Regions from separate parts of the Paenibacillus sp. FSL H7-0716 genome, predicted to be linked through region 1. Evidence: riboswitches for the same ligand, from Rfam matches in the RefSeq annotation. Region 1 holds a riboswitch; the other holds the start of a gene.
What was found. Region 1 has a riboswitch for S-adenosylmethionine ahead of MHH60_RS23460 (methionine ABC transporter ATP-binding protein). Riboswitches for the same ligand answer to the same signal wherever they lie in the genome.

Region 1 (7,161 bases):
AATGAGGTTCATTTATGCTGCTTTTCAGGTGAATAATGACTATGGGGTCCGATAGCTATCCAAATGTAGGAAGACACTCAATATAAGGTCACCTGAGTCCGGTGGCACCTTCACGGTAGCACCTGCACTCTCCAATATGTTGCCTAATCGATCAAATTGGTGGATTTTGTTCAAGCAAGGTTCCAAAAAGAGGGAGCACTCCATAATTTAGATTATGGAGTGCTCCCTCTTTTTTTCTCGAGAAATTTAGTCAAGATCTATATTAAACCAAGCCTCAAGCTCTTTGATCTTGGCTTCAATTTTCTCTTCTAGCTCTGCAACAGTGTCTGCTGCAATAATGTCACCTTCAACCATGGCGAAAGGCATTAAATAACACTCTCCACAATTGTTCAGACATCCGTATTCAATGACATCATAATCCGGATTTTCCTCCAGCTTATGCATTAGCTTGTCTGTTCCGTGACCCATGTTGCTGGAACAAAATTCAATAATTGGTCTCATGATGATCTCCCTATTCCGCCTAACCATTTTATTTTTTAACTTTTTGTACTATAATGAACTTACGAAAGGAGTGATTGAGAAATGAGTGAGAATGCACAAAGCACCGAAATGTATGATGAAGTACTAGAAGTGCTGGATAAGCTTCGTCCGTTCCTGCAGCGCGATGGCGGTGACGTAGAACTGGTCGATGTAGAAGACGGCATCGTTAAGTTGAAACTTATGGGTGCCTGCGGCAGCTGCCCAAGCTCCACGATCACCTTGAAAGCCGGGATTGAACGCGCCCTCCTTGAAGAAGTAGAAGGCGTTGAAGAAGTAGTTCAAGTATTCTAAATCCCGTTCAATAACCCTCCCGATCCTCCTGTAAAGGAGATCGGGATTTTCTTATTATAGAGGATTTAACATTCTCTCACAACCTTAGAACATAAAACCCGCAAGCCAACTTGGCTGCGGGTTCTTGTTATGACTATAGACAAATTTAGCTTAATTCCTTAAAACGCTGGAATGATCGCACCTTCGTACTTTTCTTCAATGAAAGCTTTAGCTTCTGGAGAATTCAGGGCAGCAACCAGCTTTTTGATGGCTTCGGAATCTTTATTGTCTTGACGGGTTACCAAAATGTTAGCATAAGGGGAATCTACACCCTCGATGAACAGTGCATCTTTAGTTGGCACAAGACCAGCATCTAGTGCAAAGTTCGTGTTGATCAAAGCAAGATCTACCTCATCCAGTTGACGTGGGAGCATTGCTGCTTCCAACTCAATGATGTCGAGGTTTTTCTTGTTTTCAGTGATATCTGCTTTCGTTGCAGCAATGTTTGTATCATCTTTCAAGGTAATCAGACCATTTTTTGCAAGTAGGATTAGTGCACGGCCACCGTTAGTAGCATCGTTCGGAATGGCAACTTTTGCACCATCAGCCAACTCATCGATCGATTTGATTTTTTTGGAATAAGCTCCAAAAGGCTCAACGTGAACGGATGCAACGGAGACCAGATCTGTTTTATTATTTTTGTTTTGGTCATCCAGATACGGTTGGTGTTGGAAAAAGTTAGCGTCTAACTCCTTCTCATCAAGCTGCACATTAGGTTGGATATAGTCAGTGAATTCTTTGATTTCAAGTGTAATTCCATCTTTTTCAAGCAATGGAGCAATAGCCTTCAAAATTTCAGCATGAGGCACAGGTGAGGCACCAATGACCAGTTTCACAGGATCTTTAGTAGGTTCACTTGTTGCTTCTGCGTTTGGTGCTGTTGTAGCAGCCGAGCTCCCAGCATTATTAGATGCATTGTTGTTACCGCAAGCCGCAAGCACCGCAACCAGTGTCAGGCTAAAAAATGTAAGTAGTACTTTTTTCATTGTAAATCCCCCTCTAGTCTATATTTTGTATTGAATAAGGATATATATGGATGTACCTTATTTCCGTGTGTAATGTTTTACGAGTCGGTCACCGGCCATTTGTAGCAATTGCACCAGTACGACAATAAATATTATAGAAACAATCATAATCTCCGTCTCATAGCGGTGGTAACCATAACGAATCGCCAAGTCACCTAATCCGCCGCCCCCAACCATGCCAGCCATTGCTGTATAGGAAACCAGTGTAACCAGTGTGATCGTAACTCCAGCTAGCAGACCTGGACGAGCTTCTGGCAAAAGAACACGCATAACAATTTGGTTCGTCGATGCTCCCATACCCTGTGCGGCTTCGATGACTCCGCGGTCTACCTCTCTTAACGACGTCTCTACCAAGCGGGCAAAAAACGGAGCTGCACCAATCACCAGAGGTGGAATCGTACCGAGTACACCAATGGAGGTTCCAACAACGGCTTTGCTGAAAGGAATTAGAGCCACCATCAAAATGATAAAGGGTACGGAACGTAGAATATTTACAAGTAATGATAAGACCGAGTAAGTTACTCTGATTACTATACTATTCGATTTCCCCCATAAATACAATAGAATTCCGAGTGGTAAACCAAGAATAATTGTGAACAATCCGGAAAAAAATATCATTTTTATAGTAGCAACCGTAGCATCCATCATTTCTTGCCAATTTAGATCTGCAAAATTCATTACGAAATCACCTCCACATCAAGGCCTTGAGCAATTAGTCTGGAGATCGTTACAGCAATCGCCTCACCTGGCCCTTCAAACCGCACAATCATCTGTCCATAAGGCACATCTTTAATCGTTGAGATGGTACCATGTAAGATTGCAAAGCTTACACCCGTATCACGTACGACATCGGATAGTGCCGAGCCGTAAGTTTTTTCTCCGAAAAAAGTAATTTTGACAGCTTGAGAGTTATCCCCGGCAGCAGCATCAAGCGCCACTCGAAGAGGTCCTTCATTCTGTGTCTCACTGCGGATGAAATCGCGTGTAACCTCATGCTGCGGCTTGAGAAATACCTCTGTAACTTTGCCTTGCTCAACAATCCCACCACCATGAATGACCGCGACACGGTCGCAGATGCTCTGGATTACATGCATTTCATGTGTGATCAGCACAATGGTCAAATGGAATCTTTTATTAATATCGAGCAGCAGCTTAAGAATGGAGTCCGTTGTCTGAGGATCAAGCGCAGAAGTGGCCTCGTCACACAGCAGTACATCAGGGTCACTGGCTAGCGCCCGGGCGATGCCGACCCGCTGCTTTTGTCCTCCAGATAACTGAGAAGGATACTTATCTTTATGTTCTTCAAGCCCAACTAGAGCGAGCAGATCTTTCACTTTTGTATCAATAGCTGTTCTAGATGTACCTGCAAGGCGCAGTGGAAAGGCAATATTATCGTATACGGTCGCCGAAGACAGCAAATTGAAATGTTGAAAAATCATCCCAATCTTGCGCCGCTGTTCCTGCAGCTGACCTTGGTTAAGACTGGTTAGCTCAACACCGTCTACCCAGACCTCTCCTTCTGTCGGACGTTCCAACAGATTAATGCAACGGATCAATGTACTTTTCCCGGCTCCAGAGTGGCCGATGACTCCGAATATTTCACCTTTCTCGATGGACAGATTTAATCCAGAAAGTGCTGTTGCCGCATTACTCCCTTTTCCATAAACCTTTGTTATCCCTTTTAGATTAATCAACTCTCGTCGCCCCCCCTTTATACTTCACTTATTCTATACAAAAAAACCTCCAACGATCGATGCAGATCGCAAGAGGCTCTGTGGGTTTATTAAGACAATGCCTTCTCATCTGCCAACGACCGCAACCTGCGCCATTGTAGGAATTAGCACCATGACATTTGTACAACGCTTCACGCGCTGGATACAAATCGGTTGCCGGGCTTCATCGGGCCTATCCCTCCGCCGCTCTCGATAAGATAAAGTTATGAAATTATATTTTTTCTGAAATCGTACATACTTTAATGCAAGCATAAGTATAGTGAGTTTATCGATTTTTGTCAAAAGGAAATATATTGAACGATTACGATTTTATGCTCTTTGCCTTGCTTATTTCCTTACGCAGCTGTTCATTGCTGTAGCTGAATGCCGCAATTAATGTCTTACAGTTCATTTCGAGCGATTGTTTTAAATCCTCAAGATGGCTATCCAGATCCTCGAGCTGAATTTTGTCATGCAAACCCTGGTGCCGCTGCCACAGATCATCTTGCATTTCGGAATTCATATAATGAATTTCAGCATTTCTGCGCTTGCGTAAATTCTCCAATGGATCGCGGTAGGAGTTCTTAATCTGCTCCAGTTGATCCGCTAATGCAGGATGCACATTCAATAATTGAAGCTGACGCAGCACTGTAAAGTAAGAAAAATGCGTTTTTAATTTGGATGTTTTGAGATCATAAAAATGATTCAGTACCGTCCCAAGCTTGTCCAGGAGAGAGAAAACCCGGATAAAGCCATCTTTATAAAAATAAACATAACGTGCATAATCGCCCTGTTCCACCGGTGTCATATCATCCATATAACCCGCAATCACTAATTTCCGGTAAAAAGCGGCCGCGAACCAACTTTGCTCCAGTTCATCCAGAGAGGAAATCAGCCCACGTGTCCAAATCTCCAGCTTGCGGTATTCATGGTCATTATCCTCATGGGCACTCATTTCCTTGCGCAGCAATGCTGCAAAAGTGGCCATATTCTCCATCGCATCAGCCAACACACCACTGTTCTTTCGAGGCGGCTCTCCAAGTAATACCCGCAGCATATCCCAGTCCTCCTAAAGTTTTGTTCAGCGTCTGCTTCCATGGACTGCTTCGTACAAAACTCGCGACGTAAGCATCGGCCAATCAGCTCCACGATATACCGATTTCCACTTTATTATTCCGCGGGTGAAGCACCTCTATCCACGGAGGGAATGTTCTACCAAGGCGGTGGAATCATTGGGTTCGTTACATTTTTTCCAGACACGACACTACTCGCGCGATTTAACTGCCAGACTCTTACACTCATATAACATAAGACACCAAACAAACTGGCAATCAGCAAAATATGAGCCAAAGCGGCAAATATGTACAATCTTTCATTATCTAAGGTGTAAACCACAGCCGCCCCACTAAATACCTGCATCAAGCATAACAGCACTGCAGCTACACCTAGCGCTCTAAGCTCTGGATAATCCTTATGTTTCCAAAATGCTAAATGCCCAAGCAGCGCCGTAAGCATGAATAAGATCAAAGCCGCAATCCGATGCATAAAAACAACACCCACACCTCCGGAAAGCTCTGGAACCCATTCTCCATTACAAAGCGGCCAACCCGAACACCCGCCTTGTGAATCCGTATGACTTACAAAAGCTCCAATATACACGACAATATAAGAATAGATGGCAGTAAAACAGGTTAAATTGCGAAAAGCCTTACTTACAGGCTTCTTTTGAGCTTCCAGCTTATGATCATATTCGCGTGCTTCATGCCATCTCTTGGTTCCAAGAGCCAACATCATAGCGCTCGAAAAGGCGATCAAAGAAAAACCCATATGCAGCGCCATTACAGCGGCGGATTGGGATTTAATTACTGCAAGCGCTCCCATACCACCTTGAACGATGACGAATAATAAAGTCATAAATGCATATCCCAGCAAATCGCGCCGAGTACGGGCATAACGCCAAAAAGCAAACATCGAGGCAAGTGAGAATAACCCCGCCAAACCGCTAAACAAGCGATGGGTGTATTCAATCATCGAGCCTATAGTATAAGCCGGAATTAATTTCCCATGACAGAGCGGCCATTCATTTCCGCATTCCAAGCCCGATCCAGTCTTCGTCACTACCGCTCCTCCGAGTACAGCGAGGAACATGATAAGGCAAGTAAGATAACTAAGCCATTTCAACTGATTTGTCGTCAAAAATATCACCCGCAGTTTTTAGTAATGAAGAAGCAGCCAGACTTATATTTCAAAAAACCACCGCTTTTGCACAAACAGGCGAAAGCGGTGGTTCCTTAGGAATTACTTTTGAAGGCTTTGATGCACTTGGACCGCTTTATCAAGGAAATTCTCAATCTCTTCACGGGATTTGCGCAATTTATTAACGAATCTAACCAATTCCCGTCCATCCGAATATGCGACGAAGCTTGGAATACCCATAATATTTTGTTCTTGGCTAACATCGCCCACGGCATCAACATCTACCTCAACCAGTGTAAGGCGGTCTGCATAAGCCTGCTCTACCTCTGGGATAAAAGGATCGATAAATTTGCAATCCGAGCACCAGTCAGCCTTGAAGATGGCCACTGTTAATCGAGGTGATTGAATGGCTACCTGAAATTCAGCAGGAGAACTAATTTTGTCCATGATTTACTCAGTCCCTTCTTCAATATCTGTCTATTTTCTACTCTTTAAGTGAAGCAAAATGCAGGGTAGAAGTCAAACCTATTCTCTCATACGAACACGTGCAGGCTGTAACTTCATCAGCGGATTCAATAATTTTTGCAGCGCCCGCGGATAACTGGAGATTTCCTGTTTAGTCAGCACGCCCAGCACAATAAGCAGTACTAGATAAATAACAACAACAGCGGCTCCTACAACAAGACAAGTGATCAGAAACGCCAAACGTGCAGGCATCAGATCTGTTAACAGAATCCCAGCCTCATTCAAGCCATAACCAATCCCGCCGGACACAAGTACCGCAATCACGAAACCGCCCCATCGTTTGCCCATAATTTCAAAAGGCACAATCGATTTCAGCATACGTAAGTTAAGCAAAGTAATGACCACGAAACAAAGTGCTGTTGCACCGATGATTCCGTAGATGCCAAACACCTTACTAAGTAATAAGCTTGCCACTAATTTTACAATAATACCCGCTAACACATAATACATGGAAATTCGCGATTTGCCCATACCTAACAAAATAGAGTTCGTTGTCATCATCGTAATCTGAAAGATCGTTCCTAAAGTAAGCATGGCTACGATACCACTGCCATCTAAACTGGCGAACAATAATCCATTTACAGAATAAGCAGCTGCTACAAGCGCCAATACAATCGGCATCCCTGTCAAAATAGAAATCCGCAAAGCGAGCGTTATCTGCTTTTTCAAATGCCCCTCATCACGGCGGGCATAGGCAGCCGAAATGATCGGAATCAATGAAGTTCCAAGTGCGATAGCTAGAACAGGTGGAATGCCCGCTACACTCTGCGCTCGATTGGATAAAATACCCAGCGCTGAAGTGGCACTCTCCCTACCTATTTGATCAATCAATA
Region 2 (7,161 bases), on a different contig from region 1:
GATTGGTTGGCTATAACCTCTACGGCTGCAAGGGAACATTCCTTTCCTTTGAATTGGGTACACCAAGAAATTGAGGAGGACTCTTTTGTATCCTGGCTCTATAAACAGAAAGAGGTCAAATATAAGAAACAGCTAGAAAGACTGCGATTACGGCGAATTCTGCTGCAAGGGATCGAGAATGGGTTAGGGTTAGAACAGCTTAAGGTGAACAGTGGAGTGAACCGTCGCGAACTGATTGAAGCGGTAGAGGAGCTGGAAAGAGAAGGTTATTGCGTGGAGAAACTGATCGAGGTAGAACTGGAAAATGTGCCGCAGAATGAGCAGGAGGCGATATGGAATGCCTATGTAGAGGTAGGAGATCTTTTTCTAAAGCCAGTGCTGCATAAGGTGTATGGGGAGGATTTTTCAGCAGCAGAAGGGCTGGATAGCTATTATGAACGTCTACGGCTGATGCGCATTCGTTTCCGGCGGGAGCAAGCTCCTAAAGTGGACATGGAGACCAGTTTCTAGTAGCTTTTTCTCATATCAAAAAGACGAAGGCTTCCTTACACCATAGGGTTAAAGGGCCTTCGTCTTACCTATTCGTCCGTTTATTTTCATAGCCATTCTTTCTTGCGGAATACATACAGCATCCCACAGCCTAACGTCAACATTAGACCTATCACGGCAAAATAACCGTATTTCGTATGCAATTCAGGCATATGATCAAAGTTCATCCCATAGATTCCGGTAATTACGGTCAAAGGCATGAATATCGTTGTAATCGCGGTAAATACTCTCATAATTTCATTGGCGCGGTTGGCGATACTGGATTGGTAGGCCTCACGTAAGTTGCCCATGAGATCGCGGTACGTCTCAAAAGTTTCTGATATTTTAACTGCATTTTCATAAATGTCGCTAAAATATTTCTGCAGCTGATCATCAATCAGACGGAGGTCTTTTTTGTTCAGGGTATTGATAACCTCTTTCTGTGGTCCCAGCATCTTCTTTAACCATAAGATTTCACTTCGAAGACCGATAATCTCACTCAGATGAGATTTCTTGGTATGCATTAGAATATCCTCTTCAAGCTTCTCAATCCGGGCTTCAATTCGGTCACCTACGGAGAAATAATTATCTACGACAAGGTCAATAAGCAGGTAAAGGAATTGGTCAGGTTCGCTAACCTCTTGTTCCCATAACATGGGCTTCAGGACGCGTAGCTCGTGAATCTTTTGTTTCGTTACAGTAATAATATAATGTCTGCCCAAGAATATATTGAGCGCCCGCAGGAAGATCTCCTCATCATCAAAGCGGATGCTGTTTACAACAATAAAGTAATGACTTTCGTATATTTCGATCTTTGGACGTTGATCCTCTTCACTAAGGCAATCCTCAACAGCGAGATCATGCAGGTTGAACAGGGGCTGAAGCAGCTCCAAATCCTCCACATCTGCATCAATCCAATAGAACCCTTCTGTTGGGGGTGTCAATGTTTCATCAATTTCATCAATAGGTGTAAAAACCCCTGCATTCACCAGCCGGATTTTCATCTGATTCCACTCCTTCTATCCCCGGGTCTTCACCAGGGACTGCTAATTAAGCACAGAGAAAAAAATCAGCTTGGCCGGCGTTACAATCAATACAAGAGGCCGAATGACGATTCGAGGGCATGAAGAAGAACTGCTCCCGCCGCCGGCAAGCTGATGATTATCCTGTGTGGTTGCTCATTCTGTACACTTAATTGCGAGCTCGGGTCGCCTTCCATTCTTCTTCTCACCTCTTCTTTTCGTTCAGGTATGAAATACTTGTCTAGTATAACAACGGAGTATGCCTCTTTCAAGCAAATTTATTGTTACTTTGAGGCTACTTCAGCATTGTATGGACTTGACGAAAAGGAGGTTCATGATTTAAAGTGAATTTTAAAGAAATTTAATTGAATACAGCTAAATCTTATCAAGAGCAGGTGGAGGGACTAGCCCTATGAAACCCGGCAACCGGCGTGTGAACGCACGGTGCTAATTCTTGCGGAACTTTGTTGACGACTAAACCCCGTCCAAAAGTTTCTGGCAGATGAGAGAGGCGCATATGACAGTAGATATGACCTTTCTCGTTTTCCGAGAAAGGTCTTTTTATTGTTCAGAAAGCCGCGATTTGACAAGATAACCTAAATACAGTTAAGGAGTGGAAAGACAATGCCAATTAAAATTCCCGACAGTTTACCAGCAAAAGAAATACTATCCGGTGAAAATATTTTTGTGATGGATGATAGTTTGGCTTTCCATCAGGATATCCGTCCACTAAGGATTGCTATTCTGAATCTCATGCCGACTAAAGAAACGACGGAGACTCAATTGCTGCGTTTAATAGGAAATTCACCGCTACAAGTTGACGTTACCTTGCTGCACCCACGCTCACATACTTCTAAGAATACTTCTGCTGAGCATTTGAGAAGCTTTTACAAAACTTTCGACGAGATCAGCCACCGCCGTTTGGATGGTCTAATTGTTACAGGAGCACCTGTAGAGCAAATGGAGTTTGAGGAAGTATCCTATTGGGAAGAGCTAAAAGAGATTTTTGAATGGAGCAAGGATAATGTGACTTCGACCATGCATATCTGTTGGGCGGCACAGGCAGGGTTGTATCATCATTTTGGTGTTCGTAAAGTGGCTTTGCCTGAAAAATGTTTTGGAGTATTCTCCCATACGATTAATCAAAATAACATTAAATTGCTGCGCGGCTTTGACGAGGTATTCCATGTACCGCATTCCCGTCATACCGATGTCTCCCGCGAAGATATTGAGAGCAATCCAGATCTGCAGATTCTGGCGGAATCCGAAGAAGCTGGTATGTATCTAGTAGCTACGACCGACGGCAAACAAATATTTGTGACCGGACATTCCGAATACGATCCGTTATCCTTGAAATGGGAATATGATCGTGATTTGGAGAGAGGCATGGAGATGGCCTTGCCGAAACACTATTTCCCTAAAGATGATCCAGAAAGAACACCTCCTGCAGTGTGGCGTGCACATGCCAACTTATTATTCTCTAATTGGCTCAATTACTATGTATATCAAGAGACACCTTACGATATCGACCCGATTGTTTATTAAGATCAGCGCTACATTACAATTTAGGAGGCATTTATCATGGACGACAAACTTAGGATTGAAAGCAGACTGGCACAAATAGGTTCACAAGAAGATCCGGCTACCGGAGCCATTAATTTTCCTATCTATAATGCTACGGCATTCCGTCACCCGAAGCTTGGGCAGAGCACAGGTTTCGATTATAGCCGTACCAAAAGTCCAACCCGTTCCGTACTGGAGAACGCGGCTGCGGAATTGGAGTCTGGTGATGCAGGTTTTGCCTGTAGTTCTGGGATGGCAGCTATTCAAACCATATTTACCCTGTTTGGGCAAGGCGATCACTTGATCGTTTCGCTGGATCTTTACGGCGGGACCTATCGTTTGTTGGAACGAATTATGTCCAAGTTTGGAATCACTGCTTCCTATGTAGATACGAATGATTTGGATGCGCTTGAGGCTTCACGTCTTCCAAATACGAAGGCAATATTTATTGAAACGCCAACGAATCCTTTGATGATGGTTACGGATATTGCAGCCGTTGCTACTTGGGCCCGCCATCATGGGCTGCTCACAATTGTAGACAATACACTGCTGACTCCATTTTTCCAGCGTCCTCTGGAATTAGGTGCGGACATTGTAGTCCATAGTGCTACCAAATATTTGGGCGGACACAATGATGTACTTGCTGGTCTTATTGTATCTAAAGGAGCTGAATTATCCGCTGAAATAGCGATTCTACATAACTCTATTGGCGCTGTGCTTGGGCCAACAGACAGTTATCAGCTGATGAGAGGCATGAAGACACTGGCCCTGCGTATGGAACGGCACGAGAGTAATGCATTAGCAATTGCCCGCTATCTGCAAGAGCATCCGGCGATTGCGGAAGTGTTTCATCCAGGCCTGCCGGATCATCCGGGATATGAAATCCAGAATCGCCAGTCCTCGGGCAATACCGGAATTTTTTCTTTCAAATTAAAAGATGCCAGATACGTAGAGCCTCTGCTTCGTCATATCCGGCTTATTGCCTTCGCGGAGAGCCTCGGCGGGGTTGAATCGCTAATGACCTATCCTGCAGTACAGACGCATGCGGACATTCCTGTGGAGATTCGGAATGCGGTGGGTGTAGATGATCGATTGCTGCGCTTCTCGGTCGGCATTGAACATGCGGAGGATCTAATTGCTGATCTTGGTCATGCTTTGGAGGCTGCGCGGGCTGAAATCGAAACGAAGTAAAAGTAACGGCAACCCGGATCGGCACTGAATTGCTGGAAAATATCGAGGATCTATCTCACCGTTGATTTAGAGCTGGTGTTAGACGGAGGATGAAATAGAGCTGTCTCATAAGCCGGGAATTGGCTGCTGGGATAGCTCTTCTTTTTGGCCTTTTCGTTATTGGACACAGATGACCTTAGACACAGCATTATTACACATTTGGAATGTTAACGGACTCCACAGCAGCTATTGCGCTAAAAAACCAGCCTTCATGAGTCTTTTGTCAAGGAATAGCGTCGCTGGAGTCCATAACTATGCTCCAAAGGCTAAATACTAACTAATAACGTCATCTGTGTCCGGCAGACTCAAGGAATTTTGATTCACCGGGTGCAGGCAGCAATGTAAGGACTCTTTCTGCTGGATGGTATCTTGCTGAGAAAGTAAAAAGTTTTTCAAGCTGTTCAGATTGTGATACGATGAGGAAATGAACTGTTCATTTATTAAAATATAAGGTATAAGTTACATACTTACTTTATCCTTATGTTACTATGAGAAACGGTTGTTATCTCTAAAGGACGACAACGTTATTTTTCTTGTGATTTTGTGAATCTACCATATCCCTAAGGGTTTAAAAGGAGGATGCGAACGATGAGTGCGATAGATCTTATTTTGGATAAAGCCCTGCGGGGTGACCGTCTCCAATTGGAAGATACCATCCGACTATTCGAGAGCAACGAAATTGAGAAAATGGGTGCTGCTGCAAACACTATTATGGAACGCTGGCATCCGGACCCATTAGCTACATTTGTAATTGGCCGTAATATTAACTATACGAATGTATGTGATGTGTACTGCCGTTTTTGCGCTTTTTACCGCAGACCAGGCTCGGATGAAGGCTATGTGTTGCCAGATGAGGCGATTTATCAAAAAATTGCTGAAACGATTGCTGTTAATGGTACAGAAATTCTTATGCAAGGTGGAACTAATCCTAACCTTCCATTTAGCTACTATACAGATATACTGCGCGGAATTAAGCAACGTTTCCCTGAGATTACAATGCACTCCTTCTCTCCTGCGGAGATTATGAAGATGAAGGAAGTGTCAGGATTACCGCTGGAACAAGTGGTTCGTGAAATTCATGCTGCGGGTCTGGATTCCTTGCCAGGCGGAGGCGCAGAAATTCTTGATGACCGTACACGCCGCAAAATCAGCCGGCTAAAAGGCTCGTGGCGCGAGTGGATGGATGTAATGCAGACGGCACATAAAGTGGGTATGAATACCACAGCGACAATGGTGATTGGGCTTGGAGAAAGTATGGAAGAACGAGCTTTGCACTTACTACGTGTACGTGAGGCTCAGGATGAGTGTATTGCCAACAAATATGATTCTGAAGGTTTCTTGGCCTTTATCTCATGGACATTCCAGCCGGACAATACCAACCTGAAGCTGGACAGACAAACGCCTGAGGAATATCTGAAGACGGTAGCGATCAGCCGCCTTGTGCTGGATAATATTAAGAACTTCCAATCTTCTTGGGTCACTATGGGGCCAGAGGTCGGCAAGCTCTCCCTGCAATATGGCTGCAACGATTTCGGCAGCACAATGATTGAAGAGAACGTAGTATCTTCGGCGGGTGCGACTTACAAGGTAAACATCGAGTCGATCACTCAGCTGATTCGCGAAGCAGGCAAAGTTCCAGCGCAGCGGAATACACGTTATGATATTCTGCGGGTGTTCGATGATCCTAATGCGAAGATTGATAATGATTTTGTAATGCAGAACTAATATATATTAATTAATCAACGCTTGATGCTTGTTAATCCTTCAGTGGATTAATGAGCATCAAGCGTTTTTTTGTAAGATTAGGATTACGATCATTTGCAAGCCTCATTGCAGAACACAACTGAATCTTCGCTTGTTATATCATCCGCTGGGCGTACGGACCCAGTGGACCTTATTCTCAGACTCAGCGCCTTTTGAGTCGGGATTCGGACCCCAGCGACGCTATTCCTTGAAAAAAGCTTCATATAGGCTGGTTTTTAGTGCAATAGCGACTGTGTGGTCCGATAGCATGGGGGATATCGGAAAATGTGGCGTATAAGAGCATTAGTGTCCATAGAGCTGAGGTATACGAACATTATGAACTAAGGTTAACTACACAAACTAAGGTTGGTGTGGAGTACGCCTTTTTAAACGAAACTTTATATAAATGTGAACATAAATTCATTTTTTATTTCTTTTTATCCATTCACATTATTATCCAAAAGTGATATCATAATCATATCAAAAGAATATCTAGTGGGGGTGCTTTTATGAAAGAGAAAACGCTTCGTCCTGTCAGTGGATTTTGGGTTCTCGCCTTAATTGCAGTTTGTTTAGCTGGGGGAATTTATGGTGCGGTTCAAGAGTATGTCGCAGTGCCAGTCATTCTGTTCGTTGTAGCTGGGGTATTATGTACAAGTGTTACGGTTGTGCAGCCCAATAAGTCGGTCGTAGTTACCTTTTTCGGGCAATATGTAGGGACTATCGTGACAAGTGGCTTGTTTGCAGTCATTCCATTTAGTTTGCGCAAGACGGTTTCCCTCCGCGTACGTAACTTTAACAGTGTCAAGCTGAAGGTTAATGATGTGGAAGGTAATCCGATTGAAATTGCTGCAGTTATCGTATTTAAGGTAATTAACTCTGCAAAAGCGCTTTTTGATGTAGATAAATATATGGCGTTTGTGGAAATTCAAAGTGAAACAGCGCTGAGTCATGTGGCCAGTAAATACCCGTATGATAACTTCAATGAATCGGGCATGTCCCTGCGGGCCAATGCAGATGAGATTGCTAAAGAATTGGCAACCGAGCTGCAAGAACGTTTGTCGATATCTGGTGT

Region 2: it holds a riboswitch for S-adenosylmethionine, as region 1 does, so the genes downstream of both, metA (homoserine O-acetyltransferase MetA) here and MHH60_RS23460 (methionine ABC transporter ATP-binding protein) in region 1, are expected to answer to the same signal.

Annotation. Positions count from the first base shown of each region.
Region 1 is NZ_JBBODA010000022.1:59,369-66,529, forward strand. Features, by position in the region: gene MHH60_RS23440 (YuzB family protein) at 247-501, opposite strand; gene MHH60_RS23445 (NifU family protein) at 583-831, shown strand; gene MHH60_RS23450 (MetQ/NlpA family ABC transporter substrate-binding protein) at 990-1,856, opposite strand; gene MHH60_RS23455 (methionine ABC transporter permease) at 1,914-2,543, opposite strand; gene MHH60_RS23460 (methionine ABC transporter ATP-binding protein) at 2,573-3,589, opposite strand; SAM riboswitch class I at 3,692-3,827, opposite strand; gene MHH60_RS23465 (Cthe_2314 family HEPN domain-containing protein) at 3,930-4,664, opposite strand; gene MHH60_RS23470 (COX15/CtaA family protein) at 4,820-5,812, opposite strand; gene MHH60_RS23475 (thioredoxin family protein) at 5,906-6,250, opposite strand; gene MHH60_RS23480 (putative polysaccharide biosynthesis protein) at 6,329-7,161, opposite strand, start outside.
Region 2 is NZ_JBBODA010000026.1:41,430-48,590, forward strand. Features, by position in the region: gene MHH60_RS25080 (HRDC domain-containing protein) at 1-510, shown strand, start outside; gene corA (magnesium/cobalt transporter CorA) at 597-1,532, opposite strand; SAM riboswitch class I at 1,930-2,059, shown strand; gene metA (homoserine O-acetyltransferase MetA) at 2,175-3,095, shown strand; gene MHH60_RS25095 (PLP-dependent transferase) at 3,132-4,304, shown strand; gene mqnC (cyclic dehypoxanthinyl futalosine synthase) at 4,932-6,068, shown strand; gene MHH60_RS25105 (SPFH domain-containing protein) at 6,596-7,161, shown strand, end outside.